2 regions of the Kribbella sp. NPDC058693 genome follow, and region 1 is predicted to be linked to the other one. Evidence: riboswitches for the same ligand, from Rfam matches in the RefSeq annotation. Region 1 holds a riboswitch; the other holds the start of a gene.
What was found. A riboswitch is a leader RNA that binds a small molecule or an ion and turns the genes downstream of it on or off. The one in region 1 is predicted to bind S-adenosylmethionine.

Region 1 (15,323 bases):
AGCGGGTGGAGCGGATGCGGTGATGGTCTATCCGCTGGCGGCGCTCGGCGACCTGCCGGACGGGGACGCGCAGGCGGTGGCATTGCACGAGCGGGTGGCCGCGGAGAGCGGGCTGCCGCTGGTCGGGTTCTACCTGCACGGCGAGGCGGGCGGGTACCCGTACTCGCCTTCGCTGATCAAGGACCTGCTGTCGTTGCCGTCCATGCTCGGGGTGAAGACGGCGACGCTGGACCGGGCCATCGGCTGCCAGGACGCGATCTGGGCCGGGCGTGGCAGCGGCAAGCTGCTGATCACCGGCGAGGACCGCATGTACGGGCCGTCGTTCATGTGGGGCGCGGACACGGCGCTCGTCGGGATCGCGTCCGCCCAGGTGGAGCTGTCGGCCGCCGTACTGCGTGCTTGGACCGCCGGTGACCACTCCGGGTTCCTGACCGCGTCGGACCGGCTGGACCGGTTCGCGGCGGCGACGTTCTACGCACCGATCGAGGGGTACGTGCAGCGGATGCTGTGGGCAGCCGAATGGGAGGGCCTGGTGCCGGCCGAGGCCGCGCACGATCCCTACGGTCCTGACCTGCCGCCGGGCGAACGCGACCTGGTGATCCGCTGCCTCGAGGAGCTCCACGCCTAGCACGGGCAGTGGGGTGGCGCGCTCCCTCCTTCGCTCCACCACACCGCCGCCGTCGCGGGCCGCCTCAGGGGGTGGCGGCAATTGTGGTCTTGACCGAAACTAAGAGAGCTAGACCTGAACGTCAAGAGCCCGGGGCTCTGCTGCGCTATTCTGCGAGTTGAGGGCCAGACCAGAAGTCGTCGGAGGATGCCGTGCGGATCAGCTCAGCTTCGGGGCCGGTGTCCTGATGGCGCTCACGGTCGGCGTGGTCGGACCGGAGGATCTGGTCCAGCGCGTGACCGCGGTCGGCGCCCCGAGCGGGACCGCCCTCCTCCCGCTGGCCTACCGGCACGAGACCGAAGCCGTCGAGCTGGTCGAGCAGGCGCATTCCGACGTCGACGCGTTCCTGTTCACCGGCGTCGTCCCGTACACGATCGCCACCGAGGCCGGGGTGATCGACCGGCCGGCGATGTACGTCTCGTACGACGGCGCGACGCTGCTGCGGGCGCTGGTCGAGCTGCTGCGGCTCGGGCACAACGTCACGCAGTTCTCGATCGACACGCTGCGGCGGTCCGAGGTGATCGAGACGCTGATCGAGGCGAAGCTGCCGACGGAGCACATCCACGTGCTGCCGTACCGGCCCGGGCTGACGTCGGACGACATCGTCGAGTTCCACCGGACCGCACGCGAGAAGCACGACACAAAGGTCGCGATCAGCTGCCTGGGTTCGGCATTCCACCTGATCGAGAACGAGATGCCGTCGGTGCGGCTCGCGCCGTCGCGGTACTCGATCCGCTCTACTTTGCAGGCTTTGGTGCTGACGACGACCGGCCAGCACGTCGGCGATGCGCAGGTCGCGCTTGGGGTGATCGATCTACCAGAACCGGACGACGCCCTCGCCGCCGACCTCATCACGCTGGGCGGCAGCCTGGCCGCTCTCCCCGACGGCCGGCATCTGGTCGTCACCACACGCGGGCTGCTGGAGCAGGCGACCGAGCAGTTCTCCCGGATGCCTCTACTCGATCACCTTGCAGCTAGGCACACCACGGCGTACGTCGGCTTCGGCGTCGGACGCACCGCCGCCGAAGCTGAGGCCCTCGCCCGCCGAGCCGTCAGCCGAGCCGCGTCGATCGGATCGGTCGCCGGTGTCGTCTCGATGTCCGACGACGTAGAGATCGTCATCGAACCATCCGGCGAACAGCCGACCACGGCCCGCGGCACCGAAAGCCTCCCCCTGCTCGCGCGCCGAGTAGGCCTCAACACCCAAACCCTCGCCCGCATGCGCGAACTCACCGCCATCCTCCCCGACGGCCTCACCACCCAAGACGTAGCCGACCACCTGGCCGTCCAACTCCGCACCGCCCGCCGAGTCCTCAAACGCCTCGAACGCGCCGGCCTGGCCGCCCCCACCGGCACCCAACAACACGGCCGCACCGGCCGCCCACCCACGGTCTACCTGATCCGCCTGTAGCACTCAGTTCGGTTGGATGACCGTCACGCCGGCAGGTGTGCCGTCGGAGAGTGCTGCCAGTGCGGCGGGGGTTTCGTCGAGGGTGATCGTGCGAGTGATCAGGCTCGACGGGCTTAGCTTGCCTGCAGCAACCAGTTCGAGCATCTCCGGATAAGCGTGGGCAGGCATGCCGTGGCTGCCCAGCCACGACAGTTCCTGCCCGATGAGGCGACCGACATCCAGGGAAACGCCGGACGGGAGCAGACCGATCTGGACATGCCGTCCGCGCGGACGCAGGACCCGGAGAGCCTGCTGGACGATCTCGTTCGACCCCAGGGCGTCGATGGTGACACGCACTCCGTCAAAGTCCGCGACCGTCGACGCCGCGTGCGCCGCGCCGTACTGAACTGCCAGCTTCAGAGCCTCAGGGTTTGTGTCGACGGCGATGACCTCGGCGCCGAGCGCGGCGGCGATCATGACTGCGGAGAGGCCCACGCCGCCGCAGCCGAAGATGGCTACGCGTTCGCCGGGGCGGACCTTGGCGATCTGGTGGACGGCGCGGAAGGCGGTGGCGAAGCGGCAGCCGAGGCCGGCGGCGGTGGTGAAGGCCATGTCGTCGGGGAGGCGGACGAGGTTGACGGAGGCGTACGGGACGGCGACGTACTCGGCGAAGGAGCCCCAGTAGTTGAAGCCGGGCTGGAGCTGGTTCGGGCAGACCTGTTGGTTGCCTTCCAGGCACTGCTCGCAGACGCCGCACGCGCAGATGAACGGCGTCGTGACGCGATCGCCGACCTCCCAGCCCGTCACCCCGGCGCCCACCGCCGCGATCGTCCCGGCCAACTCGTGGCCCGGTACGTGCGGCAGGACGATGTCGGAGTCGTGGCCCATCCACCCGTGCCAGTCACTGCGGCACAGCCCGGTCGCCTCGACCTTCAGGACGACCGCACCCTCCGCCGGCTCGGGCCGCGGAACCTCTCGTACGACGGGCAGAACGCCGTACTCCTCGATGACGACAGCGCGCATCAAGGCATCGTAGTCAGCCGACGCAGAACTCGTTGCCCTCGGGATCGAGCATCACGATGTGGCCGAGTACGTCGGGGCCGTAGAACTCCTCGCGGACCTGGGTCGCGCCGAGACCCACGAGCTCCGAAGCCTTGGTGCGCATGCGCTCGGCCGTCACGTCGTCGCGGGTCGGGCCTGCCACCCGGATGTCGATGTGGAACCGGTTCTTCGAGGTCTTGGGCTCGGGCACCCGGAGGAACCCGATCGCCGGTCCGACATCGTCGGGGTCCACGATCGAGGCTCCCTCCGGATCCTCGTACCCGGGCTCCTGCACATAATCCAGCGCAGCTGCCCAGAACTCCGCCAGCCGCTTCGGGTCGGCGGCATCCGCGCCGATCGTCCAGTTCGTCGCCATGCAGGTGACGCTAGCGCCGATTCCGGACGATCAACGACCGGAAAGCTCAGCCGCCGGCGACCGCCGGGATGATCGAGACCTGGCCGCCGTCCTTGATCGCGGTCTGCAGGCCGTCGGCGAAGCGTACGTCGTCATCGTCGACGTACACGTTCACGAATCGGCGCAGTTCGCCCGCCTCGTCCAGGACGCGGCCCTTGATCCCCGGGTACGACGCGTCCAGCGAGTCGAGCACCTCGGTCAGCGTCGAGCCCTCCGCGGAGACCTCGGACACGCCCTGCGTGTACGGACGCAGGATGGTCGGAACCCGAACGCTCACACTCACTGCAGGCCTGCCTTCACGAAGGCGTCGTACGACGCGGGGATGGTCACCTTGGGGCCGACCCGGTCGGCCACGGCGTCGAGCGTCTTCAGCCCGTCGCCGGAGTTGATGATCACGGTCTCGGCCTCGGGGTCGAGCTGGCCGGTCGCGATCAGCTTTTTCAGCGTCGCGACGGTCACGCCACCCGCGGTCTCGGCGAAGACGCCTTCGGTCCGGGCCAGCAGCTGGATGCCCTCGATGACCTCTTCGTCGCTCACGTCCTCGATCGCGCCACCGGTACGGCGGGCGACGTCGAGGACGTACGGTCCGTCCGCCGGGTTACCGATCGCCAGCGACTTCGCGATCGTGTCCGGCTTCACCGGCTTGACCACGTCGTACCCGTCGCGGAACGCCTGCGAGACCGGGGAGCAGCCGGTCGCCTGTGCGCCGTACACCTTGTAGTCGGTGGCGTCGACCAGGCCGAGCTTGCCGAGCTCGGTGAAGCCCTTGTCGATCTTGGTCAGCTGCGAGCCGGACGCGACCGGGATCACGATCTGCTCCGGCAGCCGCCAGCCGAGCTGCTCGGCGATCTCGAAGGCCAGCGTCTTGGAGCCTTCGGAGTAGTACGGGCGGACGTTGACGTTGACGAATGCCCAGCCCTCCTCCTCGCCGGCGATCTCGGAGGCCAGCTTGTTCACGTCGTCGTAGTTGCCCTCGACGGCGACCAGCGTCCCGCCGTACACGGCGGTGGTGATCACCTTCGGGCGCTCGAGGTCGTGCGGGATGAACACGACCGAGCGGATGCCGGCCCGGGCGGCGGCCGCGGCGACGGCGTTGGCCAGGTTGCCGGTGGAGGGGCAGGCGAAGACCTTCATGCCCAGCTCGCGGGTCGCGCTCAGCGCGGAGGCGACCACCCGGTCCTTGAAGGAGTGGGTCGGGTTGCCGGAGTCGTCCTTCACCCAGAGCTTGCGGAGGCCGAGCTCGCGGGCGAGGTTCTTTGCGTCGATGAGCCGGGTGTAGCCGGGCTCGGTGTTCGGGTAGCTGGCCACGTCGACGGGGACGGGCAGCAGCGGCTGGTAGCGCCAGATGTTCTTGGGTCCGGCCTCGATCTGCTCGCGGGTGATCGTCGGGTACTCGTATCCGACCTCGAGCGGACCGAAGCACTCCATACAGGCGTAGAACGGGCCGAGCGGCGACTTCGCCCCACAGGCGCGACAGCTCAGGTGCGTACCGTTGCCGAAGGCACCTTCACGGATCGTGTGGGTGGCGGTCTGGCTCATGAGTGAGGTTCCCCTCTCATCTTCCCCGCGAACACCGGATCTCGGCGGCGGGACGGATTTGGCACCGTTCCACCGCGAGACGCCCCGGGCGGGGGCTCGACGGGGAGGGTTGCCGGGACTTCAACGGGCCGTTTCCCTCAGTCCCTCTGGATGAGCTGCCCCCGAGATTACCCAATCGGGTCCATATTGTGTCTTGTGATCCCACCATGCGAGACCGCCGATCTCAGCCGCGACCACGCTCAGGCGGCGGCGTCCCGGCGTACGTCGAGCATCCGCATCAGCGGCGTCACCGCGACACCGTGGACGACCACACTCAGTACGACGGTGAACCCGACCGTCGCCCACAACCACGGTAGGTCGGTGCCGAAGTCGGATCCGGCGTACGCCAGGTAGAACACCGAACCGACCCCGCGGATCCCGAAAGCAGCCGTCACCCAGCGCTCGGACCGCCCCAGCGGCGTCCCCGCCAGCGCGACCCACGCGGTCAGCGGACGGATCACCAAGACCAGCAGCAGTCCCAGCGCGACACCGGCGAAGCTCAGCGGCCGGAGCAGCCCGGCGGTGATCGCCGAGCCGAGGAGCAGCAGGATGCCCCAGGTCAGGATGTGTTCGAGCTGCTCGACGAACCCGTGCAGGTCCTCGTGGAAGTCGTGATGCCGCTCGGCCGCGCGCAGTGTCAGCGCGGCGATGAACACGGCGACGAAGCCATACCCGTGCAGCACCTGTGCGAGCCCGTAGACACCCAGCGTCATCGCAAGTGCCAGTACAGGCTCACGCGCGTCGGCCAACCGGAAGGTCCGCGAGGGCGCGGAGAACGCCATCTTGCCGAGCAACCACCCAACACCGAGCCCGACCAGCACACCAATCACAGTCCGCCCGATCAGATCCCAGGCGAACCACTCGAGCGCCCAGTGACCCAACGCACCCTTGGTAGCCCCAAAGACCGCCGCATAGACGAACGGAAACGCCAGACCGTCGTTCAGCCCGGCCTCCGACGTCAGCGCGAACCGGACCTCGTCGTCCTCCTCCGGCTCGGCGTCCGCGCCAGTCGACGGCCCCTGCACCTGCACGTCCGACGCGAGGACCGGATCGGTCGGAGCGAGTACGGCGCCGAGCAGCAACGCGGTCGCCGGCGCCAGCCCGAGCAGCCAGCCCGCACCGGCGACGGCCGCGATACAGGCCGGCATCGCGACCAGCAGAAGCCGCCACGTCACCTTCCAGCGGTGCCACCCGATCGGGCGGTCGATCGCCAGACCGACGCCCATCAACGCGACCAGGATCGTCAGCTCGGCGAGGTGCTCGGTGAGACCCGGCTCGACGATCGGACTGAGGTGGGATTTGTCGACCGCGAGCCCGAGGAGCACGCCCGCGCCGAGGAAGCCGATCGGTGCGGAGACGGCGTACCGGCGGAGCAGCCGCGGCAGGACCGCGCCGAGCAACAGCGCCAGGCCCGCCACGAGATACAGGCCGTCGCCGTTGATCTTCATGATGCGGTCCCGGTGCCCGGGCTAACGCAGCCGATGCGTCGCGCCGGGCGTGTGGGTCGGCAGCGCCTTGCGCGGGCCGTAGCGCGGATGACGGATCCCGGCCATCTCCAACAGCCTCTGCACCCGGAACCGGTGACCGCGGTACGGCTCGATCAGCTCGGCGCAGCCGTCGTCGTCGAGCTCCTCGCCGATCAGCGCGTACGAAACGTCGCGCGACACGTGATAGTCCGCGAACGAGAACGCATCCGCGTCACCATGCGCCCGCTGCCGTACCTCGGCCGCCGTCCAAACGCCAACCCCCGGCAGCGACCGCAGCCGCCGCTCGATCTCGGCCGAGTCGGTCAGGTCGAGCGTCCGTTCCAGCGCCTTGGCCCGGGTCGCCGCCGTCAGCACCACCCTCGAACGTCGGCCTTCGACGCCGGCGCGCAACCATTGCCACGACGGGATCAGCCGCCAGTCCTCCGGCGCCGGCGGCACGAACAGCATCCGCCCGTCCGGACCACCCGGACCCGGCGCGCGTTCGCCGTACTCACGCAGCAGCACCCGCCACCCGCGGAACGCCTCCTTGCCGGTGACGACCTGCTCGATCCCCGCGGCCGCCATCGCCTCGAACACGGCCCGCGTCCGCGGCACCCGCACATCCGGGAACCGCCGCGCCGCATCCACCAACGCAGGATGCTCCGGCAGCGGCTCGAACCCGTCCCAGCTGTCCTTGTCCCCCAACAACTCCGGCACCCCGTCGAGCGCCCACGAAGCCCCGGCTCCCCACGCCTCGGCCTCGACCTCCGACCCGTACGGCGTCAATCGCAGCAGCACCGGCCCCTCCGGCGTCCGGGTAGCCCGCCACACCGTCCGTCGCATCGGATCGAACACGTACGCCGGATCGCCCGGCCCCTTCCGCAACCCCCCGATCACCGAATGCGGATCCACCACGCGCCCCGCTCGCCAGACCCGCACCACCGAACTCACCCGCCAAGTCTTACCCACCCCACCGACAGAACCCCATACTGGGCGACATGACGGCCTGGCAGTGGGTCAAGGTGGTGGGGAACTTCCTCAATCTGTCCACGCTGGCCGGCGCCTTCGTCGGCGTCCTGGGGCGGGCGACGTTCACCCGCGGCCCGCGCGGTCTGTACTTCGCCAACGGCTACAAGCTCGGCTTCCCCGTCGCCGGTGCGTTCACGATCGGGAACGTCGTCCTCAGCAAGCACAACCGCTCGTACTTCGACGACGCGGCGCTGGTGCGGCACGAGGAGCGGCACTCCTGGCAGTACTTCTGCCTGATCGGGTTGCCGATGTTGCCGTTGTACGTCGTGGGCGTGGTGATCTCGTTCCTGCTGACCGGTGATCCGGCGTCGCGGAACCCGTTCGAGCGGCTCGCCAACCTGAAGGAGGGCGGGTACGTCGAACGGCCGATCCAGCCGCTCGGGAAGACCGTGACGCAGGCGTTCAGCGTGCTGAGATCGCGTCCGAAAGGGCCGTGAGGACGGTCACCACACCGCTCGGGTCGTCGACGACGATGTCCGCGGCCTCGATCAGCTCGGTCGCGTTCGACGACCGCGTCGCCAGCAGTACTGCGTTCAGCCCGTGCTCGCGCTCTTCCGAGATCGCGCGGAACGCGGCGAGATCGCCCAGGTCGTCCCCGGCGTACAGGATCGAGCGCGCGCCGGTCGACTCGATCAGGCTGCGGATCGCGACGCCCTTGTCGATGCCGGGCGGTCGCAGTTCAAGGACGAGGTTGCCGGGTTCCAGCCGCAGCTCGGTCTCCTCGGCCAGTGCGGTCAGCGGCCCGCGCAGGAGCTCGAAAGCCCCGGTCGGATCGTCCAGCCGGCGCGTGTGCACAGCCAGCGAGCTCTCCTTGTCCTCCACGAACGCATCCGGTAAGCCGACCTCGGTCAGCAGCTCCGGCAGCCGGCCGCGAGCCGTCGCCACTCCTACCGGCACCGGGGAGGTCGTGACCTTGCCGGTCGCAGCGTCCCACCGCTCCAGCCCGTAGTGGCCGAGCACAACGAGCTCGCCGAGTCCGGGGTGAGCACTCACCCCCGACAGCTCCGTCGCCACCAAGGCGGGGCGGCCGGTCACGATGGCTACCTGGCCGACCGAGCGGGCCAGCCGGGCCAGCGCATCCAGTGCACCCTCGGCTGGCCGGGACAGTGCGGGGTCCTCGACGAGCGGAGAGAGCACACCGTCGAAGTCGGACGCGATCACCGCAGTGGCCGGATCGGCGACGATGGCTGCCCAGCCGGCAAGCCCGGCGTCGGTCTGGATGACCGGAGTACTCATCCGGCGTAGTCCGAGGTGAGGATCACGGTCAGGCGATCCTTCTTCATGTTGTCCAACGCGCCCTTGCTCCGGCCGACGCCGATGTCGTGCGCGAGCTGGTTCGCGGCCTCGAGCATGCCCGGCGGGTAGTAGACCGTGCTCTCGGCGACCTTGCCGTGCCAGTTGTCGGGCGAGCCGGCCACCGTCCAGCCCGCCTGCCGCGCACGGCCCGCGACCTCGTCGGCGAGACCCTTGCGCGGGGTGTTGTTGTACACCTCGATCGCCGGCCGCTCCTCCACCGGAATCGTCACCGGCTGGGTCTTGGGCGGCTGCGAGGTCGGCTCAACAGGAGGCTCGGTCGACGAGGGTGCGCTCGTCGGCACCTTGGACGGCGTGACCTCCGGCGGCGTCGTGGTCTCCGTCGACGGCCTCGGGATGCTGGCGGCGATCGTCGACGGCCCGGAGGACGGTTTGGCCGACGGCTTGCTGCTCGGCTTGGACGCAGCGCCGGACGGCTCGTCGGCCTTGCTGTCGTGCCCCCGGGTCCCGAACAGCACCAGCAGACCGGCCACGATCGCGACGACCGCGGCCACGGCGACGAGTGAGGACAAGACTTGCCCCCGGTCGCCACGTGGGCGGGACATGGTCAGACCTCGATGCCCAGTCGGCGTGCGGAGCGGGCGCGCTGGCGGGCGGCGCGGAGGCGGCGCAGGCGCTTGACCAGCAGCGGGTCGTGCGCGAGGGCCTCGGGCCGGTCGATGAGCGCGTTGAGGACCTGGTAGTACCGGGTCGCCGACATCTGGAACTGGTCCCGGATCGCCTGCTCCTTCGCGCCGGCGTACTTCCACCAGTGGCGCTCGAAGGCGAGGATCTGCCCGTCCCTCTCGGAGAGTCCGGCAATGGCCGGCGGCGCAGCTTCGGCGGGGCCGGATGAGCTGGCGTTGGCGCTGTCCATCTGCTGCTGACTCCTGTGCGGTCGGTGATCGTCCGTCCGCGCTCCACTGTACGTGTTGAACAACAGCGATGTCATTCACCCGTGACACGACACGGAGCGTGTCGTCGGCGGACGGCCGGGCGTCACCAACTCTGGCAGGATCATTCGCGTGAGCTCAACTCTTTCCAGCGTGGCGCTGGTGGAGGAGCTGCAGGCGCGGATCCGTGAGGTGGATCCGCTGGTCAACGCCATCTGCACGCCCAACCCCGCCGCTCTCACCGAAGCCGCCCGTCTCGACACCGAGCGTGACAACGGGCGCGTGCGCGGCCCGCTGCACGGCGTACCGGTCCTGGTCAAGGACAACATCGACACCGCCGACCTGCCGACCACGGCCGGTTCGCTGGCGCTGGCCGACCAGCCACCGCCGCCCGACGACGCCCCGCTGGTACGGCGGCTCCGCGACGCCGGCTGCGTGATCCTCGGCAAGACCAACCTGAGCGAGTGGGCCAACTTCCGCGGCTCGGCCTCCTCCTCCGGCTGGAGCGCGTACGGCGGCCTCACGCGCAACCCGTACGCCCTGAACCGCTCCGCAGGCGGCTCCTCATCCGGCTCCGGCGCCGCAGTCGCCGCCGGACTGGCGGACTACGCGATCGGCACCGAGACCAACGGCTCGATCGTCTGCCCGGCCGCACTGAACGGCATCGTCGGTCTGAAGCCCACCGTCGGGCTGATCCCGCAGCAGGGCATCGTCCCGATCTCGCACTCCCAGGACACCGCCGGTCCGATGACCAGGACCGTCACCCAGGCCGCCGCGCTGCTGTCGGTCCTCACTGGCAGCCAGGTCGACTACACCGAGCACTGCCGAGGCACGGACCTCAGCAACGTGCGCATCGGCGTACCGCGTGGACCGCTCTGGGGCTACTCGACCGGGCTGGACGAGGTCACCGAACACGCGCTGGAGATCCTCAGCAGCTGCGGGGCGACTCTGGTCGACCACCTGTCCCTGCCGACGCCAGGTGGCGATGAGGACCAGCTGCAGGTGCTGGCGCACGAGCTGAAGGTCGACCTGGCGGCGTACCTGGCCACTCGGGTCCCCGGCGGCCCGCGCACGCTGGACGACCTGATTGCTTTCAACAAGGAACATGCGGACGTAGAGCTGCAGTGGTTCGGGCAGGAGCTGTTCGAGCGGGCAGCCACCACAGAGGGCCTGAGCTCCCCGGTGTACGTCGCCGCGCGCCTGACCGCGCTCCGTGCCGGGCGGGACGGCATCGACGACCTGCTCCGCGACAACCAGCTCGACGCGCTGGTCAGTCCGTCGTACTCACCGGCCTGGGCGATCGACCTGGTGAACGGCGATCACGTCCTCGGCGGCTCGTCCTCGCACGCCGCACTGGCCGGCTATCCGCTGCTCTCGATGCCGTCCGGGATGGTGTCCGGACTGCCGGTCGGGATCACGTTCAGCGGTACGGCGCGGAGTGAGGTCACGCTCATTCGCTTGGCTCACGCGTTCGAAACCGCGAGAATCGCTGCAGACGGACCGTTCCCGACCCCGGAGTTAACCCAGTGGGTATAGATCGCGTCAGATGGGGCATCGTTGCTACTGGCAACATCTCGACCCAGTTCACGCAGGATCTGGGGCTACTGCCCGATGACGCCGTCGCGACCGCGGTCGCGTCCAGGTCGCAGGACAGCGCGGACCGGTTCGCGGCCGAGTTCGGCATCCCGAACGCGTACGACGACTACCACAAGCTGATCGATTCCGGTGACCTCGACGTCATCTACATCGGTACACCGCATCCGCAGCACTACGCGATCGCACGGACCGCGTTGCAGGCCGGCGTCGCCGTACTGTGCGAAAAGCCCGTCACGCTGACGGCGAAGCAGGCCCGGGATCTCATCGCGGTCGCGGCCGAGCACAAGACCCTGTTCGCCGAGGCGATGTGGATGCGGACCAACCCCGTCATCCAGTCGGTCTTCAACGATCTGGCGAGCGGCGTGATCGGCGAACCGCAGCAGGTCGTTGCGGACTTCGCGTTCTACAAAGACTCGCTGCCGTCACGGCTGCTCGACCCGGCCCTCGGCGGCGGCTCGCTGATGGACGGCGGCATCTACCCGATGACGTTCGCCTACATGGCCCTGGGCCGTCCGGCCGAGCTGAAGGCTGTCGGCTCGCTCAACGAGGACGGCGTCGACCTGAACGTCGCCATGGCCTGGCGGTACGACTCGGGCGCGGTCGCCGCGCTCACCTGTGGTCTGCGCTCGCAGAACCCGTGGGTCGCCTCGATCAGCGGTCCGGAGGGCAGTCTGCAGTTGCCGCACCGCTTCCACCACCCCGAGTACTACGTGCGCACGACCGCTGCCGGAGCGGAGCGGATCGACGTACCGACGCATGGACGTGGGTACCACTATGAGGCAGGCGCAGTGATCGATGCGCTGCGTGCGGGGGCGCTCGAAGTACCGGCGTTACCTCATGCCGCCACCCTCGAGATTCTCGACCTGCTCGACGAGACCCGGAGCCAGATCGGGGTCCGTTACCCCGGTGACGACGACGACCTGAGTGGATGACGCTGAAGATGCCGAACGGTAGGAGTTCCTTCGTAGTGGTGGCCAACCGGCTGCCGGTCGACCGGATCGAGATGCCCGACGGCAGTACGGCGTGGCGCCGCAGTCCAGGCGGACTGGTCACCGCGCTCGCACCGGTGATGCAGAGCCACCACGGCGCGTGGATCGGCTGGACCGGGAGCCCGGACGAGAAGGTCGACCCGTTCGACAACGACGGCATGCATCTGGTCCCGGTGATGCTGACGGCCGAGGACGTGCAGCTGTACTACGAGGGCTTCTCCAACGCGACACTCTGGCCGCTGTACCACGACGTGATCGTGGCGCCGGAGTTCCACCGCGAGTGGTGGGAGTCGTACGTCGCGGTGAACCGGCGCTTCGCCGAGGCCGCGGCGGACGCTGCCGACGACAACGCCGACGTCTGGGTGCACGACTACCAGCTGCAGCTCGTCCCGGCGATGCTCCGCCGGCTGCGTCCCGACGTACGGATCGGGTTCTTCCTGCACATCCCGTTCCCGCCGACCGAGCTGTTCGCGCAGATGCCGTGGCGGCGGCAGATCCTGGACGGGCTGATGGGCGCGGACCTGGTCGGTTTCCAAAGACCTGGTGCTGCGTCGAACTTCGCCCGGCTGGCCCGCAACCGGATGGGGCTGCGTACCCGCGGCGACCGCATCCACCTGCCGGACGACCGGATCGTCCGGGCCAAGGCCTTCCCGATCTCGATCGACGTCAACGAGCTGGAGAACCTGGCGCGTCAGCCCGAGACCACGGCCCGCGCGGCCGAGATGCGGCAGGAGGTCGGCAACCCGACCCACATCCTGCTCGGCGTCGACCGGCTCGACTACACCAAGGGCATCCGGCAACGCCTGCGCGCGTTCGGCGAGCTGCTGGACGAGAAGCGGATCTCGGTCGACGACGCCGTGTTCATCCAGGTGGCGACGCCGTCGCGCGAGCGGGTCGAGCAGTACCGCGTCCTGCGTGACGAGATCGAGCTGCTGGTCGGCCGGATCAACGGCGAGCACGGCCGGATCGGTACGCCGGCGATCAACTACCTGCACACGTCGTACTCGCGGACCGAGATGGCCGCGCTGTTCCGGGCCGCGGACGTCGCCGTCGTGACTCCGCTGCGCGACGGCATGAACCTGGTCGCGAAGGAGTACGTGTCGACGCGGTACGACGACACCGGCGCGCTGGTGCTGAGCGAGTTCGCCGGCGCGGCGGACGAGTTCCGGCAGGCTTTCCTGGTGAACCCGCACGACATCAACGGTATGAAGGACACGATCGTCGACGCGATGAACACCGACGACCGCCAGCTCGGCCGCCGGATGAAGGCGATGCGCAAGCACCTGGCCGCGCATGACGTGAACGTCTGGGCCCAGAACTTCCTCAAGGCCCTCCATGACGAAGACTGACGGTCGAGTCCTCGCACTCGATCTCGGTACGTCGTCGGCGCGCGCACTGGTGTTGTCCGACGACGACGCGTCGCCGATCCCCGGTGCACTCGCGCGGCACAAGATCGCGCCGACGTACGGATCGGACGGCTCCGCGACGCTCGACCTGCACGAGTACGTCGAGGGTTTGCTCGGCTGCCTGGACGAGCTCCAGCAGAACGGTCATCTCGAGAACATCGGCGCGATCGTGCTCTCCTCGCAGTGGCACTCGATCGTTGCCCTCGACAACCACGGCGGTGCACTGACGCCGGTGATCACCTGGGCCGACACCCGCTCGATCGACCTCGACCCGTCGATCGACGAGCGCGCCTTCCACGCGCGCACCGGCACCTGGCTGCACCGGCTGTACTGGACCCGCCGGATCCCGTGGCTGCTGTCGACGGCCTCCCCGGCATCGTTCGCCGGGCTGCCTGATCTCGTGCTCGAGCGGTTGACCGGCGAGCGGGTGACGTCGGTGTCGATCGCATCCGGCACCGGGACGCTCGACCTGGCCACGGGCTCGTACGACGACGAGGCGCTCGACATCGCCGGCGTACGCGCGGACCGGTTGCCGTCGATCGTGCCGACCGGGTGGACCGGGGCGTTGTCCGCGGAGTACTCGCGGCGCTGGCCGGGGCTGGTCGGCGTACCTGTGCATCCGCCGACGGGTGACGGCGCGGCGTCGAACGTCGGGACGGGCGGGTACGACGCGGGGACTGCGGCGGTGACGGTGGGGACGTCGGCCGCCGTACGCGTGGTGCATCCGATCGATGACGCGCCTGAGCTGCCGTGGGAGCTGTGGCGGTACCGGGTCGACGACAAGCGCGCGGTGACCGGCATGGCGTTCTCTGCGGCTGGGAACCTACATGCGTGGCTGACCGGCGTACTGCGGCTGGAGTCCGATGAGCTGGCGGGTGCGGAGGTCGGGGCGTCGCGGGCGATCGCGATCCCGTTCATGGCCGGGACCAGGCCGCCGGCGACGGTGCCGAGTGGGTCCGGGGTGTTCTTCGGGCTGTCGTTCGACGACACTGCGGCGGACCTGCTGGCCGCGTCGCTGCAGGGGGCGTCGTTGGAGGTCGACCGCGGGCTGCGCATGCTCGACTCACTCTTCGGAAGCCAGTTGGACGTCGTGCTGGGTGGCGGCGGCATCGACGCGTCTGAGTGGTGGCGGCGGTGTCTGACTGCGACGTTCGCCCGGCCGACGACTGTGTGCGCGGAGGCTGAGGTCGGCGCGCGTGGGGCTGCAGCCGTGGCGCTCGGGCTGTCTCCGTTGCCGGGTGGTGAGCATCTGACGCCGGTTGAGGCCGAGGTCGAGAGGGTCTCGGCCATGCGCCCGCGGTACGAGGCGCTGCGGGAGCTCGCCGTACAGGCGTCCGAGTTGCCGGCCTGATACTGCGTCCGCGGTACGGCCCGGATACTGCTGCAGGACGACGTTCGGGGCTTGGGCGGCACGTACTGTGAAGAGCATGGGCGTGGTGTCGCGGTGGTGCCGGGACCTGGGGATACCCCCGGTCGCCGCGGACTGCCTGCTCGCCGGGGTCATCCTCGCGCTCAACCTGGTGCTGCTGGGTCAGCGCCATCCCGGACAGGTCGCTGCGA
Region 2 (15,323 bases), on a different contig from region 1:
GGCGATCAGCAGCCCGGTTCTGATCCGGGTCGCAGCGCTCAGCTGCTCGATCGTCATGTCGGCCCGCTCGCGGGCCGCCGTGAGATCGCTGCCGATGCTCACTTCCCCACCATCCTCTCGTTCGTCCGATCACCTGTGCGGACTGCCGACGTCACTCGCCGGACCGCAGACATCAAGTCAACGGCCTTGGTACGACGGGGTCACGCACGAGTCAGAGTTGTTCCCTGACCGGACATCTGGCATCCGCGAGCATGTGCAACGCCTGCACCACTGCCCCGTTCGACGGCCGTGCCGTCAACCCGAACGGTATCGCGAGTGAGGATCCCGTCAGTCGACGGTTGGCATCAGTTGTCTTGCGGGACGAACTCGGCATCGCACCGAGGATCGGCCCAGGATCCTGCAGATGTACGGCGATCCGCCCGTCGTCGAGCGGATGCCGGCGCTGCAGCACCGTCACCTCTTCAATGTCTTCCCACCGGGTGCCGATCCATTCGTTGCCGATCCGCAGCCGGATGCCGACGTCGTCGGCAACGAGCATCTCCCCCACCGTCAGCGCGCGGGCGCACACCACAGCAAGTACGGCGAAGCCCGCCGCGGCGATCCAGCGCAGGATCCCGGTCGGACTCGTGGACGCCGACGCGGCGAAGCCGAGCGCGACCAGTGCGGCGCCGACGGCCAGCCCGCCGTGCACCTTCTGGGAGGCGCGGACGGTGAACGGCACGGGCTTGGGGTCGACGTCGAATCGATCCTGCCTGGGCAGTGCGCTCGCGGCGGTCACGCTGTCACTCTCCTCGGAGGGTGGTGATGAAGTCCTCTAGGTCGTCAGGCTTGACCAGGACGTCCCTGGCCTTCGAACCTTCACTGGGACCGACGACGCCGCGGCTCTCCAGGATGTCCATCAGCCGGCCGGCCTTGGCGAAACCGACGCGGAGCTTACGCTGCAACATCGACGTCGAGCCGAACTGGGTGGAAACGATCAGCTCGGCGGCCTGCACCACCAGGTCGAGATCGTCGCCGATCTCGTCGTCGAGGTCCTTGCTCGGACCGGCCGCGACCGTGACGTCCTCGCGGTACGTCGGCTCGAGTTGCGTCTTGCAGTGCTCGACCACGCCGCGGATCTCGGACTCGGTGACCCACGCGCCCTGGATACGCATCGGCTTGCTCGCGCCCATCGGCAGGAACAGACCGTCACCCTGACCGACCAGCTTCTCCGCACCTGGCTGGTCAAGGATGACGCGGCTGTCGGCCAGCGACGAGGTCGCGAACGCCAGCCGCGACGGCACGTTCGCCTTGATCAGACCGGTGACGACATCCACCGACGGCCGCTGCGTCGCAAGCACGAGGTGGATACCGGCCGCACGCGCCAGCTGGGTGATCCGGACGATCGAGTCCTCGACGTCTCGCGGCGCGACCATCATCAGGTCAGCGAGCTCGTCGACGATCACCAGCAGATACGGGTACGGCGTGAGCACCCGCTCGGAGCCTGGTGGCGGCTTCACCTTGCCGCCGCGGACGGCCTTGTTGAAGTCGTCGACGTGCCGGAAGCCGAACGCCGCGAGGTCGTCGTACCGCATGTCCATCTCGCGGACGACCCACTGCAGCGCCTCGGCCGCCTTCTTGGCGTTGGTGATGATCGGCGTGATCAGGTGCGGGATGCCCTCGTAGTTGTTCAGCTCGACCCGCTTCGGGTCGACGAGGATCATCCGTACTTCGTCGGGCGTCGCGCGCATCAGGACCGACGTGATCAGCGAGTTGACGAACGACGACTTACCCGAGCCGGTCGCACCCGCGACCAGGAGGTGCGGCATCTTCGCCATGTTCGCGACGACGAAGCCGCCTTCGACGTCCTTGCCGAGGCCGGCCACCATCGGGTGGTGATCGTTGCGGGCGGTCGCCGAGCGGATCACGTCGCCGAGGCTGACGATCTCCTTGTCGACGTTCGGGATCTCGATACCGATCGCGGACTTGCCCGGGATCGGCGACAAGATGCGTACGTCGGCCGATGCCACCGCGTAGGCGATGTTCTTCGACAGCGCGGTGACCTTCTCGACCTTCACCGCCGAACCGAGCTCGACCTCGTACCGCGTGACTGTCGGACCGCGGGTGTAGCCGGTCACCTGGGCGTCGATACCGAACTGCTCGAACACCTCGGTCAGCCGGTCGACGACCTGGTCGGACGCCTTGGTCCGGGCCTTGTGCACCGAGCCGGGCTTGAGCATCTGCCCGTCCGGCAGCGTGTACGTGATGTCGCCGGACAGGCTCAGCTGCTCGACGCGCTGCGGCAGCGGCGTGTGCGGCGGCGGCTCGGGCGGCGGGGCCGACGGCTTGCTCGGCACAGCGGCCGCCTCGAAGGCCGGCTCGGCGCTGACGTCAGAAGCGTCGACGTCGTACGCGTCCTCCTCCGTCGCAGGGGCCTTCGCCTTGCGCCCGCGCTTGGAGATCTCGCGGCCCTCGAGCACCGGCGAGTCGTACGGCTTGACCGTCGGCTCACCATCCTCCTCGAGCTCTGCCGCCTTCGCCCGGCGCTGCTTGCGCGTCAGCCGGACGGTGTCGTCGGTCGGCGCGGCCACCACGGACGGAGCGTCCTCCGGCAGCGCCGTACGCCCCATCAGTACGTCGAAGGCCGCGCGGAACCGCAGCGGGATCGCGTACACCGGCGTGCCGGTGATGACCAGCGCGCCGAAGATCGAGAGCAGGACCAGCAGCGGCGCAGCGACGTACTGCGTGAGCAGGTCCGACAGGAACGACGAGATGACGTACCCGATCGCGCCGCCGGCGTCACGCAACGGGCCGTCGGCCGGGTTGCTCGGCCGGGGCAGACCGTTGGCGATGTGGATCAGGCCGAGTACGCCGAGGCAGACCGCCGTCCAGCCGATCACCTGACGACCCGCCGGGCCGTTGTGGTCCGGGTGACGCAGGGTGCGGATAGCGATGAGCAGCAGCATCAAGGGCAGCGCCCAGCCGAGCATGCCGATGCTGCCGCCGACAACCGTGCGTACGCCGTTGCCGACAGCGCCCGGGAGGTCCCACCAGATTGCGGCGGCCACGACGACCGCCAGACCGATCAGGAACAGGCCGGCGCCGTCACGGCGATGCTCCGGCTCCAGGTCGCGGGCGCTGTGGCCGATCCCCCGCACCATGCTGCCGAGCAGATGGGCGATGCCGATCCAGACCTTCACCACCCCGCGACACAGGGCGAGCATGGCGGCCGCGAACGGGCCCGGTCCGCTGTTTTTGGGCGTGCTGGTCCGCGCAGCGGATGATCCACCGCGCTTCGTGCTCTGCCCACGCTTCTGGGCGCCGGACGGACGGGAGCGTCCACCAGCAGCCGAACGAGCCGTGCTCGGCCGTTTGGCTGCCGACTTCTGCGCCCGCGCCGGGGAAGACGTGCGGGTCGCCATACTGATCAGGCTACCCCGATAACCCCTTGAGTCCCATGTGTCACACGCCGATCACGCTGCCCCATCCGTAGCGTCACAGCGTGACCACGCGTCTCCGCAAGCGGAGCAGTTGCCAGACGACGACGTAGCAGGTCAGCGCGGCGAGAGCGCCCGACACCAGGCCGGAGAGGGCCAGCCGCACCGCCGTTTCCCCGCTCAGGGCGCCGTCTGCCCGGCCGACTTCGACGATCGCGCCGGCGACGGCGAGCAGCAGTCCGGCGACAAGCACGACGTACCTCGCCCAGGGCGCGACCAGGTCACGGGGAGTGACCGACGGCGGCGTACGGCGGTACCAGCGGTAGAGCCAGATCGCCAGGACGAGGCAGCCGCCGAGTGTGCTGACGTACTGCAGGATGCGGTTCACGTCCCAGGCCGGCGTCACGGTCGCGCGGAAGACGCCTGGAAAGTGGCGGACGAAGTAGCCGTCGCCGTGCGTGAAGGAATCCCAGACGACGTGAGTGACCGCGCCGATGACGGCCGAAATCACCGTCCACAGCAGGCTCGGCGTAGCCGATGAAGGCAGGCGGGCGGCGAGCGGCGCCGGGGCGAGGGCGATGAGCGGGCGCTGGAGGACGAGGTTGAACACCGCGAGCAGCAGGAGCGCCAGAAGCGGGTCGAGCCACAACGCCGAGGTGAACTCATGTGTCAGCGTCAGCGTGAAGTTGCCGTTGATGTACTGCGTGGCGAACCGGTAGATCGGGTCGACGTACAGCAGGTCAGGCGCGACCGCGCCGGCGACCAGGGCTGACGCCACGAGAGGTCGCCGGATCAGCGGGAGGACCGCCGCGGGGTGGGCGAGGGTGAACGGCATTTACGCGCCCGTGGTGCCGTCGAGTTGTTCCCGCAAGAGGTCGGCGTGACCGCAGTGCCGGCCGTACTCCCCGATCAGGTGGATGTAGATCATCCGCAGCGTCGACTCGGTCCCGCCGAACGTGAAGCGGTCGTCCAGCGAGTGATCGGCCGCCGCCTCGTCGGAGAGCTTCCACTCCGCGATCAGACCCTCGTACGCCGCCTGCGCGTCGGCCGCATCGATCAGCTCGAAGTCCGCGTCCTTGCCGAGCTCGGGCGCGAACAACGGCTCGGCCGGTGGCTCTGCGAAGTGGATCCGGAACCAGATCCGCTCGACCTTGGTCAGGTGCCGGATCAGCCCGAGCAGCGAGAGGTTGGACGGCGGCGACGGCCGTTCCGCGAGTTGCGAGGCGGTCAGACCGGCGCACTTGAACAGCAGCGTGGTGCGGTAGAAGTCCAGATAACCCTGCAGCAGCTCGCGTTCGGGCGCGGTCAGCGATCCGTCCGGTCGCTCGACGGCGGGTGCTCTCCAGGTCATCGTTTTCCTCGTTTGTCTCGCGATGTGTTCGTCAATCTCATTAAATGAGATAGCCACTGGCGGTGCCCGTGGCCGGTTCGTTACCGTACTCGGCAGGTCATGAGTGTCAGCGACAAGCCCCGGCTCGCTGGCCGGCAACCCTCCTCCGCGGTGGGGTGCCCCGGGTGAAGACCAGGCCGTGCGGATACCCCGCTCGGCAAGTGCGGACTTCCTGGGAGCAGCAGCATGTCGATTCTCTCCATCCTCGAGCCTGCCAGTACGACGACGCCCCGCCTGACGGTGGCGCACCGAAGCACCGGCAGCATCCCTGCCACCGTCGGTTCCGACCTCCTGGTCCCGCTGGCCGACGGCCGGGTCACCGACTACGCGAACTTCGACCACGGCGCGAGCGCCCCGTGTCTGGAGTCCGTCCGGGCCAGCGTGGAGGCGGCGCTGCCGTCGTACGCGTCGGTGCACCGTGGCAACGGGTATGCGTCCCGCATCACCACGCAGTGGTACGAGCGGGCTCGTGAAGAGGTGCACGCCTTCGTCGGCGCGCGCTCCGACGACCAGGTGATCTTCACCCGCCAGACCACCGACGCGCTCAACCTGCTGGCCCGCGCGGTGCCGGCGGACGCGACCGTGATCGTGTTCGAGTCCGAGCACCACGCCGCTCTCCTCCCTTGGCCGGCCGAGCGCACTGTTCGCCTCGCCGCGCCGTCCAGCTCCACAGAAGCCGTCAAGAAGGTTGCCGACGCACTCCGCGAAGCTCCCGAAGGCCCGCGGCTCGTCGTGATCACCGGCGCCTCGAACGTCACCGGCGAGATCTTCCCGATCGCGGAGATCGCCAAGGTGGCGAAGGCCCACGGCGCGCGGGTCTGCCTCGACGCCGCGCAGCTGGCCCCGCACCGTCCGGTCGACATCTCCACCCTCGATGTCGACTGGGTCGCGCTGTCCGGTCACAAGCTCTACGCGCCGTACGGCGCCGGCGCGCTGATCGGCCGCTCCGACTGGCTCGACGCCGCAGATCCCTACCTGTACGGCGGTGGCGCGACGCACGCGGTCACCGAAGACACCGTGGTCTGGGCGACCGGCCCGGCCCGGCACGAGGGCGGCTCTCCGAACGTCATCGGAGCCATTGCGCTGGCGAGTGCGTGTGCCGCGATCAGCAAGCACCGCGACGCGATCGAGCAGCACGAGCGCAGTCTGCTGGCCCGCCTCCGGACCGGTCTCGCCCAGATCGACGGCGTCACGACGTACTCGATCTTCGGCGAGGACGCGGACCGCGTCGGCACTGTCTGCTTCACGATCGCCGGCCTGACCTCGACACTCGTCTCTGCGGCACTCAGCGCGGAGTACGGCGTCGGCGTCCGTGACGGCAAGTTCTGCGCGCACCCGCTGGTCGGCCACCTTCTCGCCGACTCGCCCGAGCACGGTACGGCGGTTCGCGCCAGCCTCGGCCTCGGGACGACGCGCGAGCACGTGGACCGCCTCGTCAACGCAGTACGCACGCTGGCCACCAGTGGTCCGCGGGCGGAGTACGCGGAGACCGCGCACGGCTGTCAGCCGTCCGACGATCCCCGCGACCTCCAAGCGCCGCGCATCTGGTAGTACAGCAGCCCTCCTACTGCTCAGGAGGTACGAGACCTACATGGTGAGCAGCGAACGCCAGTAGGTCCGCCCACTCCGCCGCGACCATCGCGGCAGGCTTGCCGAAGCCATGGCCGGTGTTGACCTCCACCCGAGTCAAGACGGGCTGCGGACCGGTCTGGGCATGCTGCAGCGCCGCCATGAACTTGTGACTGTGCAACGGAACCACCCGGTCGTCATGGTCACCTGTGACCACCAGCGTCGCCGGGTACGACGTGCCGTCGCTGACGCGATGCAATGGCGAGTAAGCCAACAGGTCCTCGAACTGCTCCGGATCGTCGGGCAAACCGAAGTCGGACGCCCACGCCGCACCCACTGTGAACTTGTGGAAGCGCAGCATGTCCAGCACCCCGACACCAGGCAGTGCGACCGCGAACAGATCCGGCCGCTGCGTCATCACCGCACCGACGAGCAGCCCGCCGTTGCTGCGACCGTGCACGGCCAGCTGCGCCGGAGTGGTGACGCCGGTGTCGCGCAGGTGCTCAGCGACCGCGATGAAGTCGTCGAAGACGTTCTGCTTGTTCTTCAACCGGCCGGCGTCGTGCCACTCGGTCCCGTACTCACCACCGCCGCGCAGGTTCGCGATGACCAGCACTCCCCCGGCCGCCAACCACGCCGGCCAGCCGGGCCGGTAGTCGGCCTGGATCGGGATGCGGAACCCGCCGTACCCCCACATCAGCGTCGGACGCGGAGTAGAGAAGTCGAGGTCCGACCGTGTGATCAGGAAGTACGGCACGTCGCGGCCGGCCGCGATCTGGCGGGTCACCGTCACCTCTGGCGGCGTGAAGCCACCGGATCCGCGGACCAGCTCCGGCAGCGCGCGTACGGCGCCTGACCCGGTCGAGACGACGTACGACAGCGTGGGGTCCGTTGTCGTCGACAGGCCGATGAACAGCTCGTCGTACTCCGGTCCGGCGTTCAGATCGACTACGCCACCGCCAGGTACGTCGACCACACGCTGGCCGGAGCCATCCAACCCATAAAGCGTCAGCACGGGCTGTGCGTCGACGAGCGTCAGCGTGGCTAGTCCGTCCGCCGTACCCCGGACTGCTTGCAGCGTCGCCTCGCCCTCGGGGATGAGGTCGGTGAACTCACCGGACAGCGACGAGAGGACCACGCGGCCACGAGAGGCGTCGCGGTCGGTCCGCAGTACAAGCTGGTCGCCGGACATCCGTACGAAGGCGATCTCGTCGGCGAACGAGTCCACCACCTTCGACGGGTCGCCCAGCCCGTCCGCCGTGATCGGGTAGACCCAGAGGCGGGTGGCCGGATCGGTCCCCTCGGTGATGTGTACGACGAGGTACCGATCGTCCTCCGACACCTCCGGCGCGAGGAAGATCTGGTCCTCACCGGGGAAGCTCAGCACCAGCTCGTCCTCGGACTGCGGCGTGCCGACCTTGTGCAGCGTCAGCCGCCCACCGGTCAGCGACTTCGTCTCGGTCCCCTCGCTGCGCCCACTCGACGGGTAGTGCAGATAGAGGTACGCCGAGCTGTCCGGCAACCAGACTGCCTCGCAGAACTTGGCCTCCGAGACCACGTCGTCCACCTGCTTACCGGTGGCGATGTCGAGCAGCCGGAACGTCGTCCAGTCGCTGCCGCTCTCGTTGATGCCGTACGCGAAGTACTTGCCGTCCGGGCTGACCGTGAACGTGCCAAGCGAGTCGGTGCCGTCCTCGGACAGCGTGTTCGGGTCGATCAGCACCCGGCCGCCGGAGAGCAGCTCCTCGAGCGACTCGGCGACGTAGATGACGTCCTGGGCCTGGGTGCCGTCGTTGCGGCCGACGAAGTACCAGCCTGCTTTCTTGGACGGCACACCGGCACGCGGGCGAGCCAGGATCGCGGACATCGTGGTCTGGAACCACTCCCGCTCGGGGTAACCGGAAAGCTCGGCCTGGGTGAACTCGTTCTGCCTCTGGACCCAGTCCTGGGTGTCCGGCGAGTCAGGATCTTCCAGCCAGCGATACGGATCGGCGATCTCGCGACCGTGCAGGGTCTCGACCACATCGTCGCGGCGGCTCTCGGGATAAGCGGTCATGACGCCAAACCTAACCGAACCCCCGCCTGACAGACGTCGTACTCACCCGCTCCGGTGGGCGGCATCCCGCACAGGCGCCGGAGCCGGGTGAGTACGACGGGGGCCCACTCAGTGGTGGGCCGGGGTGAGGTCCTTGGTCCAGAGCACGTCGCCGAACAGATTGCGCAGCGAGACCGTGAACACGCCGGTCCGCGGGTCGATCTCGGTGTGCCCGAAGAACTGGTTGCCACCCGCCGGCGACTGGCTCGGGAAGTCGGCCGCCTTCGAGAACACGACCTCCGGCCCGAACGTGCTGTCCAGCGCGTTCGGCCCGAACGTACCGGCGTTGATCGGGCCGGCCACGATCTCCCAGAACGGGTCGAAGTCCGCGAACGCCGCGCGGGACGGGTCGTAGTGGTGCGCCGCGGCGTAGTGCACGTCGGCGGTCAGCCAGACCGCGTTCCGCACCTTGCGCTTCTTGAACTGGCTCAGCACCCAGGCGATCTCGTGCTCGCGGCCACCGGGCGCACCCGGCAGACCGTTCGCGACCGCCTCGATCAGGTCACCGTCCGGCACCAGCAGGCCGAGCGGCATGTCGCTGGCGATCACCTTCCACGTCGCCCGCGACGCCGCGACCTCGCGGACCAGCCAGGCGGCCTGCTCGGCGCCGAGCATCGCTACCGGCCCGACGGTCGACGGCACCGGGTTCGCACCGCGGTACGTGCGCATGTCCAGGCAGAACACGTCGAGCAGCGGACCGTAGCTGACCTTGCGGTAGATCCGGTCACGCCCGGACACGTGCTCCATCGGCAGGTACTCGAGGAACGCCTTCTTCGCCCGCGCGGCGAGGACGTTGACGCGCTTCTCGGTGTACCGGTCGTCGGTGAGGATCTCGCCCGGGTACCAGTTGTTCAGCGTCTCGTGGTCGTCCCACTGCGCGACCAGCGGTACATCGGCGTACAGCGACCGGACGTTGGCGTCCATCAGGTTGTACTTGTACCGGCCGCGGTACTCGGCCAGGGTCTCGGCGACCTTCGAGACCTCCTCGGTCACGATGTTCTTCCAGACGGTGCCGTCGGCAACCTTCAGCTCGGCCGCGAGCGGGCCGTCGGCGTAGATGTTGTCGCCGGAGTGCAGGAAGAAGTCCGGCCGCGTCTCGTGCATCGCCTTGTACGCGATCATCCCGCCGAGCTCCGGGTTGATGCCGTACCCCTGGCCCGCGGTGTCGCCGGTGAACACGAACGAAACGGCCCGGTTGCGGCCCGGCGTGGTGAACGAGCCGTCGAGCGTCTGGCCGATCCGGCCGTTCGCGTCCTCGAAGCCGAGGCGGTAGTCGTACCGCTGCCCCGGCCGCAGCCCGCGCAGCGGCAGCCGCGCGGTGAAGTCGTCGTCGGCCGAGGTCTTCGGGCCGCGCAGGTGGATCGCCCGGTCGAACCGGCCGTGACTCGTCAGCTGTGCGACCAGACGGCCCGGCCGGTCGGTCTTCGACCAGACGACGGCCGAGGACGGAGTCACGTCGGCACTGGCGATCCCCGACGGCAGGGTGGGCCGGTCGCGGCGGACGAGATTCGGAGCAGCAGAGGCCATACCTGGTACGGCGAGGGTGGCTCCGGCAGCCGTGGATGCGGCCAAGAGCTGGCGGCGACTCAGTTTCATGACCCGAAGGTGCGCCCCGCTGATGACGGTCAGGTGAAAGCCGGGCGAACTGGGTCTCAAATCGCCCGGGGAGCCTGACGCCAACTTGTGCGCGGCTACTCGACGTGGTTCCGTTGGGACCTCAGCACCCTTCTCGTGACGCTGCCCTGGACCTGGTAGCGCATCGACCGATGCACTACAGGAACCGAGGCGTCTCTCATGTCACAGCTGCTTGCCGAAGACCACGATCCGTTACGGGCTCAACACCGACATACGAACCTCTACACCGACCTGCTCCGCACGGTCCGTGAGCTGGGTCTGCTCAAACGACGTCGCGGCTACTACTTCACCCGGATCGGCCTCGTCGTGGCCGCGTTCATCGGGGTCTGGGTCGGTTTCGGTCTGCTCGGCAACTCCTGGCTGCAGCTGCTGATGGCCGGTGCACTGGCGCTCGTGCTCACCCAGGTCGCGTTCCTGAGCCACGACAGCGCGCACCGCCAGATCTTCGACTCGGCCCACTGGAACGACTGGACCGCACGGCTGCTGGCCGGCGGACTGGTCGGCATGAGCGCGAGCTGGTGGCGGTCGAAGCACAGCCGGCACCACCAGGCGCCGAACCAGCTGCAGAAGGACCCGGACATCGACATCGGCGTGATCGCGTTCACCCCGGAGCACGCCGGCCGGCGTACCGGCTTCCAGGCCTGGCTGACCCGTCGCCAGGGCTGGCTGTTCTTCCCGCTGCTCACCCTCGAGGGCCTCAGCCTGTACGTCGCGAGCGTCCAGCACCTGCTCCGCCGCTCGGCGACCAAGGTCGAGCGGATCGAGGCCGCGATCGTGGTCAGCCGCCTGGCCGCGTACCTGACCGTGCTGTTCCTGCTGCTGCCGATCGGCAAGGCGGGAGCATTCCTCGGCCTGCAGCTCGCGATCTTCGGCATCTGCCTGGGCGGTTCGTTCGCGCCGAACCACAAGGGCATGCCGCTCGTCCCCGCCACGATGAAGCTCGACTTCCTGCGCCGCCAGGTGCTGATGTCGCGCAACATCCGCGGCGGTGTGTTCACCGACTTCGCGATGGGTAGTCTCAACTACCAGATCGAGCATCACCTGTTCCCGAACATGCCCAGCCCGACGCTCCGGCGGGTCCAGCCGATCGTGCGCGAGTACTGCGAGCTGCACGGAGTGAAGTACACCGAGGTCAGCCTGCTGTCGTCGTACCGGATCGTCGTCGATTACCTGAACAACGTCGGCCTCCGGGCCCGCGACCCGTTCGAATGCCCGCTCGTAGCGACCTACCGGGGGTAGCACTTTGCCAAGCCGACCTCGCCGGGCCATCTGGCCGCACGCCCGGCGTCACGCCACGACCTCACCCTGGCCAGCGTGAGCGCGCAACAGCAGTACGTCAGCATGTACACGGACCTCCTGCGGACCGTGCGTGAACTGGGTCTGTTCCGCCGTCGGCAGGGCTACTACTTCACCCGCATCGGCATCGTCGGTGGCGCCCTGCTCGGCGTCGTCGCCGGCATGATCTTGCTCGGCAACACCTGGCACCAACTCTGGCTCGCGGGCGCGCTGGCGCTCGTCCTGGTGCAGGTCGCCTTCCTCAGCCACGACAGTGCGCATCGGCAGATCTTCCACTCGAACGCGCGCAACGACTGGACCGCACGCATCCTGGCCGGCTGCATCCTCGGCATGAGTGCGAGCTGGTGGCGCAGCAAGCACAACAAGCATCACGCCGCGCCGAACCAGACCGACCGTGATCCCGACGTCCAGCTCAAGGTCCTCGCCTTCACTCCCGAGGCCGTCGTCGAGCGCGGACCGATCGGCCGCTGGCTCGCCGCCCGGCAGGGCTGGTTCTTCTTCCCGCTCCTCACCCTCGAAGGCGTCGGCCTGCACGCCTCGAGCCTGCGGCACCTGCTCCGCAAGGACGCGAGCCGCGCGGATCGCATCGACGCGATCGTGATCGCATCCCGGATCACGGCGTACGTCGCCGCGCTCTACCTGCTGCTGCCGCCCGGGAAGGCCACCGCGTTCCTCGGGATCCAGCTCGCGGTCTTCGGAGTACTGCTCGGCGCCGCGTTCGCCCCGAACCACAAGGGCATGCCGATCGTCCCGGCCGGATCCAAGCTCGACTTCCTCCGCCGCCAGGTGCTGATGTCGCGCAACATCCGCGGCGGCATCCTCACCGACTTCGCGATGGGCGGGCTCAACTACCAGATCGAGCACCACCTGTTCCCGAGCATGCCGCGACCGACGCTCCGGCGGGTCCAGCCGATCGTCCGCGAGTACTGCGAACTCCAAGGCATCGCGTACTCCGAAGTTGGCCTGTTCGCGTCGTACCGGATCGTCGTCGACTACCTGAACAACGTCGGCCTCCGCGCCCGCGACCCGTTCGACTGCCCGCTGGCGGCCGAGCTCAGGTCAACGCGGGGGAATCTCGCCTGATCCCCGGATCGTCAGCTTCACCGGGACCCGGACCGTGCGTCCGGGCCGGTGCGGCTCCGGGAGGCGTTCGGTCATCAGCTGGATCGCGGTCCGCGCCATCACGTCGGCCGACTGGGCGACCGCGGTCAGGCCCGGGCTGAGCAGATCCCCCAGCGCGAGGTCGTCGAACGACACCAGCGCCACCTGATCGCGACGGCCGGCCAGACCCCGCAGTACCTCTGCCGTCGTCATGTTGTTTGCCGACAGCAACGCAGTGGCCGGCTCGGCCCGATCGAGTACGGCGGACAGCGTGATGCCGATGCCCTCGGTCGTCGGCTCGGACAGGTGGACCAGGTCCTCGTCGACCTCGATGCGATGCCGGGCCATCGCCGCGCGATAGGCGACGACACGCTCCCGGGCGGTGAAGATCCGCTCGTCGTCGCCGAGGTACGCGATCCGGCGGTGACCCTGCCGGACCAGGTGGTCGATCGCCTGGTCGATCCCGCCCGCGTTGTCGGCGAGTACGGCGTCGGCCTCGATGCCGTGCGCGGGACGGTCGATCGTGACGACCGCCATCCCGGCGTCGACATGCGGCGCGAGGTACTCCTGCGTCTCGCCGATCGGCGCCATGATCAGCGCGTCCGGCCGGCGGGCGACGAACTCGAGGCAGACGTCCTTCTCCCGCTCCGGGTCCTCGTCGGTCAGCCCGATCATCACGACCGAGCCGGACGAACGCGCCCACAGCTCGACGGCGCGGCCGAGCGAGGCGAAGAACGGGTCGCCGATGTCGCGGATGACCACGGCGATCGTCCCGGTCTTGCCGCGGCGCAGCATCCGGGCCGACTCGTTCGGCGTGTAGTTCAGGTCCTTGATCGCGGCCTGGACCTTGGCCGTCAGCTCGGGGCTGACATTCGGCTCTTCGTTCACCACCCGGGAGACGGTCTTCAGTGCGACCCCCGCCCGGGCGGCGACCTCCTTCATCGTGGGCCGGCGCTGACCCGTCCCGTTCACCCCGCTGACGCTCATCGCCGGCCCACCCTTTCCTTAGCTCGCGCCGAGGCTACACCGAGTGATCAGCTCTCCACCACGACCGGGATGATCATCGGACGGCGGCGGTGGGTGTCACTGACCCACTTGCCGACCACCCGGCGGATCACCTGCTGCAGCTGGTACATGTCGTCGACACCGCTGCCGATCGCCTTCTCGATCTCGGCCTCGATCTTCGGCTTCAGGTCGTCGAAGACAGTGTCGTCCTCGGCGAACCCGCGCGCCTGGATCTCCGGCCCGGCGGTCAGCTTGCCGGTCACCGAGTCCATCACCGCGATGACCGAGATGAACCCTTCGTCACCGAGGATCCGGCGGTCCTTGAGCGAGGTCTCGGTGATGTCGCCGACGGTCGAGCCGTCGACGAACACGTACCCGCAGTCGACCTTGCCCGCCACGACAGCCTTGCGGTCGATCAGGTCGACCACCACGCCGTCCTCGACGACGACCACGTTCTCCCGCGGTACGCCGGTCTGGATCGCGAGGTCGGCGTTCGCGTGCAGGTGCCGGACCTCGCCGTGCACGGGCATCACGTTGCGCGGCTTCACGATGTTGTAGCAGTACAGCAGCTCGCCGGCGCTGGCGTGACCGGACACGTGCACGAGCGCGTTGCCCTTGTGGATCACGTTCGCACCGTGCCGGATCAGGCCGTTGATCACCCGGTACACCGAGTTCTCGTTGCCGGGGATCAGCGACGACGCCAGTACGACGGTGTCGCCCGGCTGCAGCTGTACGACGTTGTGGTCGTTGGCCGCGATCCGGGACAGCGCCGACATCGGCTCGCCCTGCGAACCGGTGGACACCAGCACGACCCGCTCCGGCGGGTAGTCGTCCAGCTCGCGCATGTCGATCAACGTGTCGCCGGGGACGTTCAGGAAGCCCAGATCGCGGGCCACGCCCATGTTGCGGACCATCGAGCGGCCGACGTACGCGACCTTGCGGTTGTGCTTCACAGCCGCGTCCATGACCTGCTGCACACGGTGCACGTGCGAGGCGAAGCAGGCGACGATGATGCGCTGGTTCTTCGCGTTGGTGAAGACCCGGTCCAGCACCGGCGCGATGTCGCGCTCGTGGGTGGTGAAGCCGGGCACCTCGGAGTTCGTGGAGTCGACCATGAACAGGTCGACACCCTCCTCGCCGAGCCGCGCGAACGCACGCAGGTCGGTGATCCGGTTGTCCAGCGGCAACTGGTCCATCTTGAAGTCGCCGGTGTGCAGCACGACGCCGGCCGGGGTCTTGATCGCGACCGCGAGCGCGTCCGGGATCGAGTGGTTGACCGCGACGAACTCACAGATGAACGGGCCGATCTGCAGGGTCTCCCCCTCGGCCACGATCTGCTGCGGCACGTTGCGGTGCCGGTGCTCCTTCAGCTTGCCCTCGAGCAGCGCGAGCGTGAGCTGCGATCCCACCACCGGGATGTCGCCCCGCTCACGCAGCAGGTAGGGCAACCCGCCGATGTGGTCCTCGTGGCCGTGGGTCAGGACGACCGCGACGACGTCGTTCAGCCGGTCCCGGATCGGCTCGAAGTCCGGCAGGATCAGGTCCACGCCGGGCTGGTTCTCGTCCGGGAAGAGTACTCCGCAGTCGACGATCAGCAGCTTGCCGTCGTACTCGAACACGGTCATGTTCCGGCCGACCTCGCCGAGGCCGCCGAGCGGGATCACCCGCAAAGCGCCCGGAGTCAGCGGTCCGGGCGCGTCGAGATCTGGATGGGGATGGCTCATGCAATCAGTCCTGCCGTCTTGAGGTCGGTGGTGAGCCAGTCCACTTGCTCGGCGGTCGCCTCAACCAGCGGCAACCGGAGTGTCGCGTGCTC

Region 2: another riboswitch for S-adenosylmethionine. It lies ahead of ACFWUU_RS00375 (aminotransferase class V-fold PLP-dependent enzyme); the one in region 1 lies ahead of thrC (threonine synthase).

What each region holds. Positions count from the first base shown of each region.
Region 1 is NZ_JBHXSQ010000004.1:1,545,740-1,561,062, reverse strand. Features, by position in the region: gene ACFWUU_RS33930 (dihydrodipicolinate synthase family protein) at 1-628, shown strand, start outside; gene ACFWUU_RS33925 (hypothetical protein) at 855-2,078, shown strand; gene ACFWUU_RS33920 (zinc-dependent alcohol dehydrogenase family protein) at 2,082-3,080, opposite strand; gene ACFWUU_RS33915 (VOC family protein) at 3,094-3,474, opposite strand; gene ACFWUU_RS33910 (ubiquitin-like small modifier protein 1) at 3,521-3,796, opposite strand; gene thrC (threonine synthase) at 3,793-5,052, opposite strand; SAM riboswitch class I at 5,066-5,209, opposite strand; gene ACFWUU_RS33900 (cation:proton antiporter) at 5,292-6,539, opposite strand; gene ACFWUU_RS33895 (DNA-3-methyladenine glycosylase family protein) at 6,561-7,508, opposite strand; gene ACFWUU_RS33890 (hypothetical protein) at 7,556-8,023, shown strand; gene otsB (trehalose-phosphatase) at 7,989-8,822, opposite strand; gene ACFWUU_RS33880 (LytR C-terminal domain-containing protein) at 8,819-9,445, opposite strand; gene ACFWUU_RS33875 (DUF3263 domain-containing protein) at 9,448-9,756, opposite strand; gene ACFWUU_RS33870 (amidase) at 9,905-11,308, shown strand; gene ACFWUU_RS33865 (Gfo/Idh/MocA family protein) at 11,299-12,300, shown strand; gene ACFWUU_RS33860 (trehalose-6-phosphate synthase) at 12,309-13,706, shown strand; gene ACFWUU_RS33855 (FGGY family carbohydrate kinase) at 13,693-15,114, shown strand; gene ACFWUU_RS33850 (sensor histidine kinase) at 15,191-15,323, shown strand, end outside.
Region 2 is NZ_JBHXSQ010000001.1:65,439-80,761, forward strand. Features, by position in the region: gene ACFWUU_RS00350 (helix-turn-helix domain-containing protein) at 1-102, opposite strand, end outside; gene ACFWUU_RS00355 (hypothetical protein) at 212-778, opposite strand; gene ACFWUU_RS00360 (DNA translocase FtsK 4TM domain-containing protein) at 783-3,401, opposite strand; gene ACFWUU_RS00365 (DUF4184 family protein) at 3,475-4,251, opposite strand; gene ACFWUU_RS00370 (DinB family protein) at 4,252-4,767, opposite strand; SAM riboswitch class IV at 4,863-4,976, shown strand; gene ACFWUU_RS00375 (aminotransferase class V-fold PLP-dependent enzyme) at 4,993-6,357, shown strand; gene ACFWUU_RS00380 (prolyl oligopeptidase family protein) at 6,371-8,431, opposite strand; gene ACFWUU_RS00385 (alkaline phosphatase D family protein) at 8,540-10,066, opposite strand; gene ACFWUU_RS00390 (fatty acid desaturase family protein) at 10,265-11,344, shown strand; gene ACFWUU_RS00395 (fatty acid desaturase family protein) at 11,420-12,484, shown strand; gene ACFWUU_RS00400 (LacI family DNA-binding transcriptional regulator) at 12,461-13,489, opposite strand; gene ACFWUU_RS00405 (ribonuclease J) at 13,537-15,231, opposite strand; gene dapA (4-hydroxy-tetrahydrodipicolinate synthase) at 15,228-15,323, opposite strand, start outside.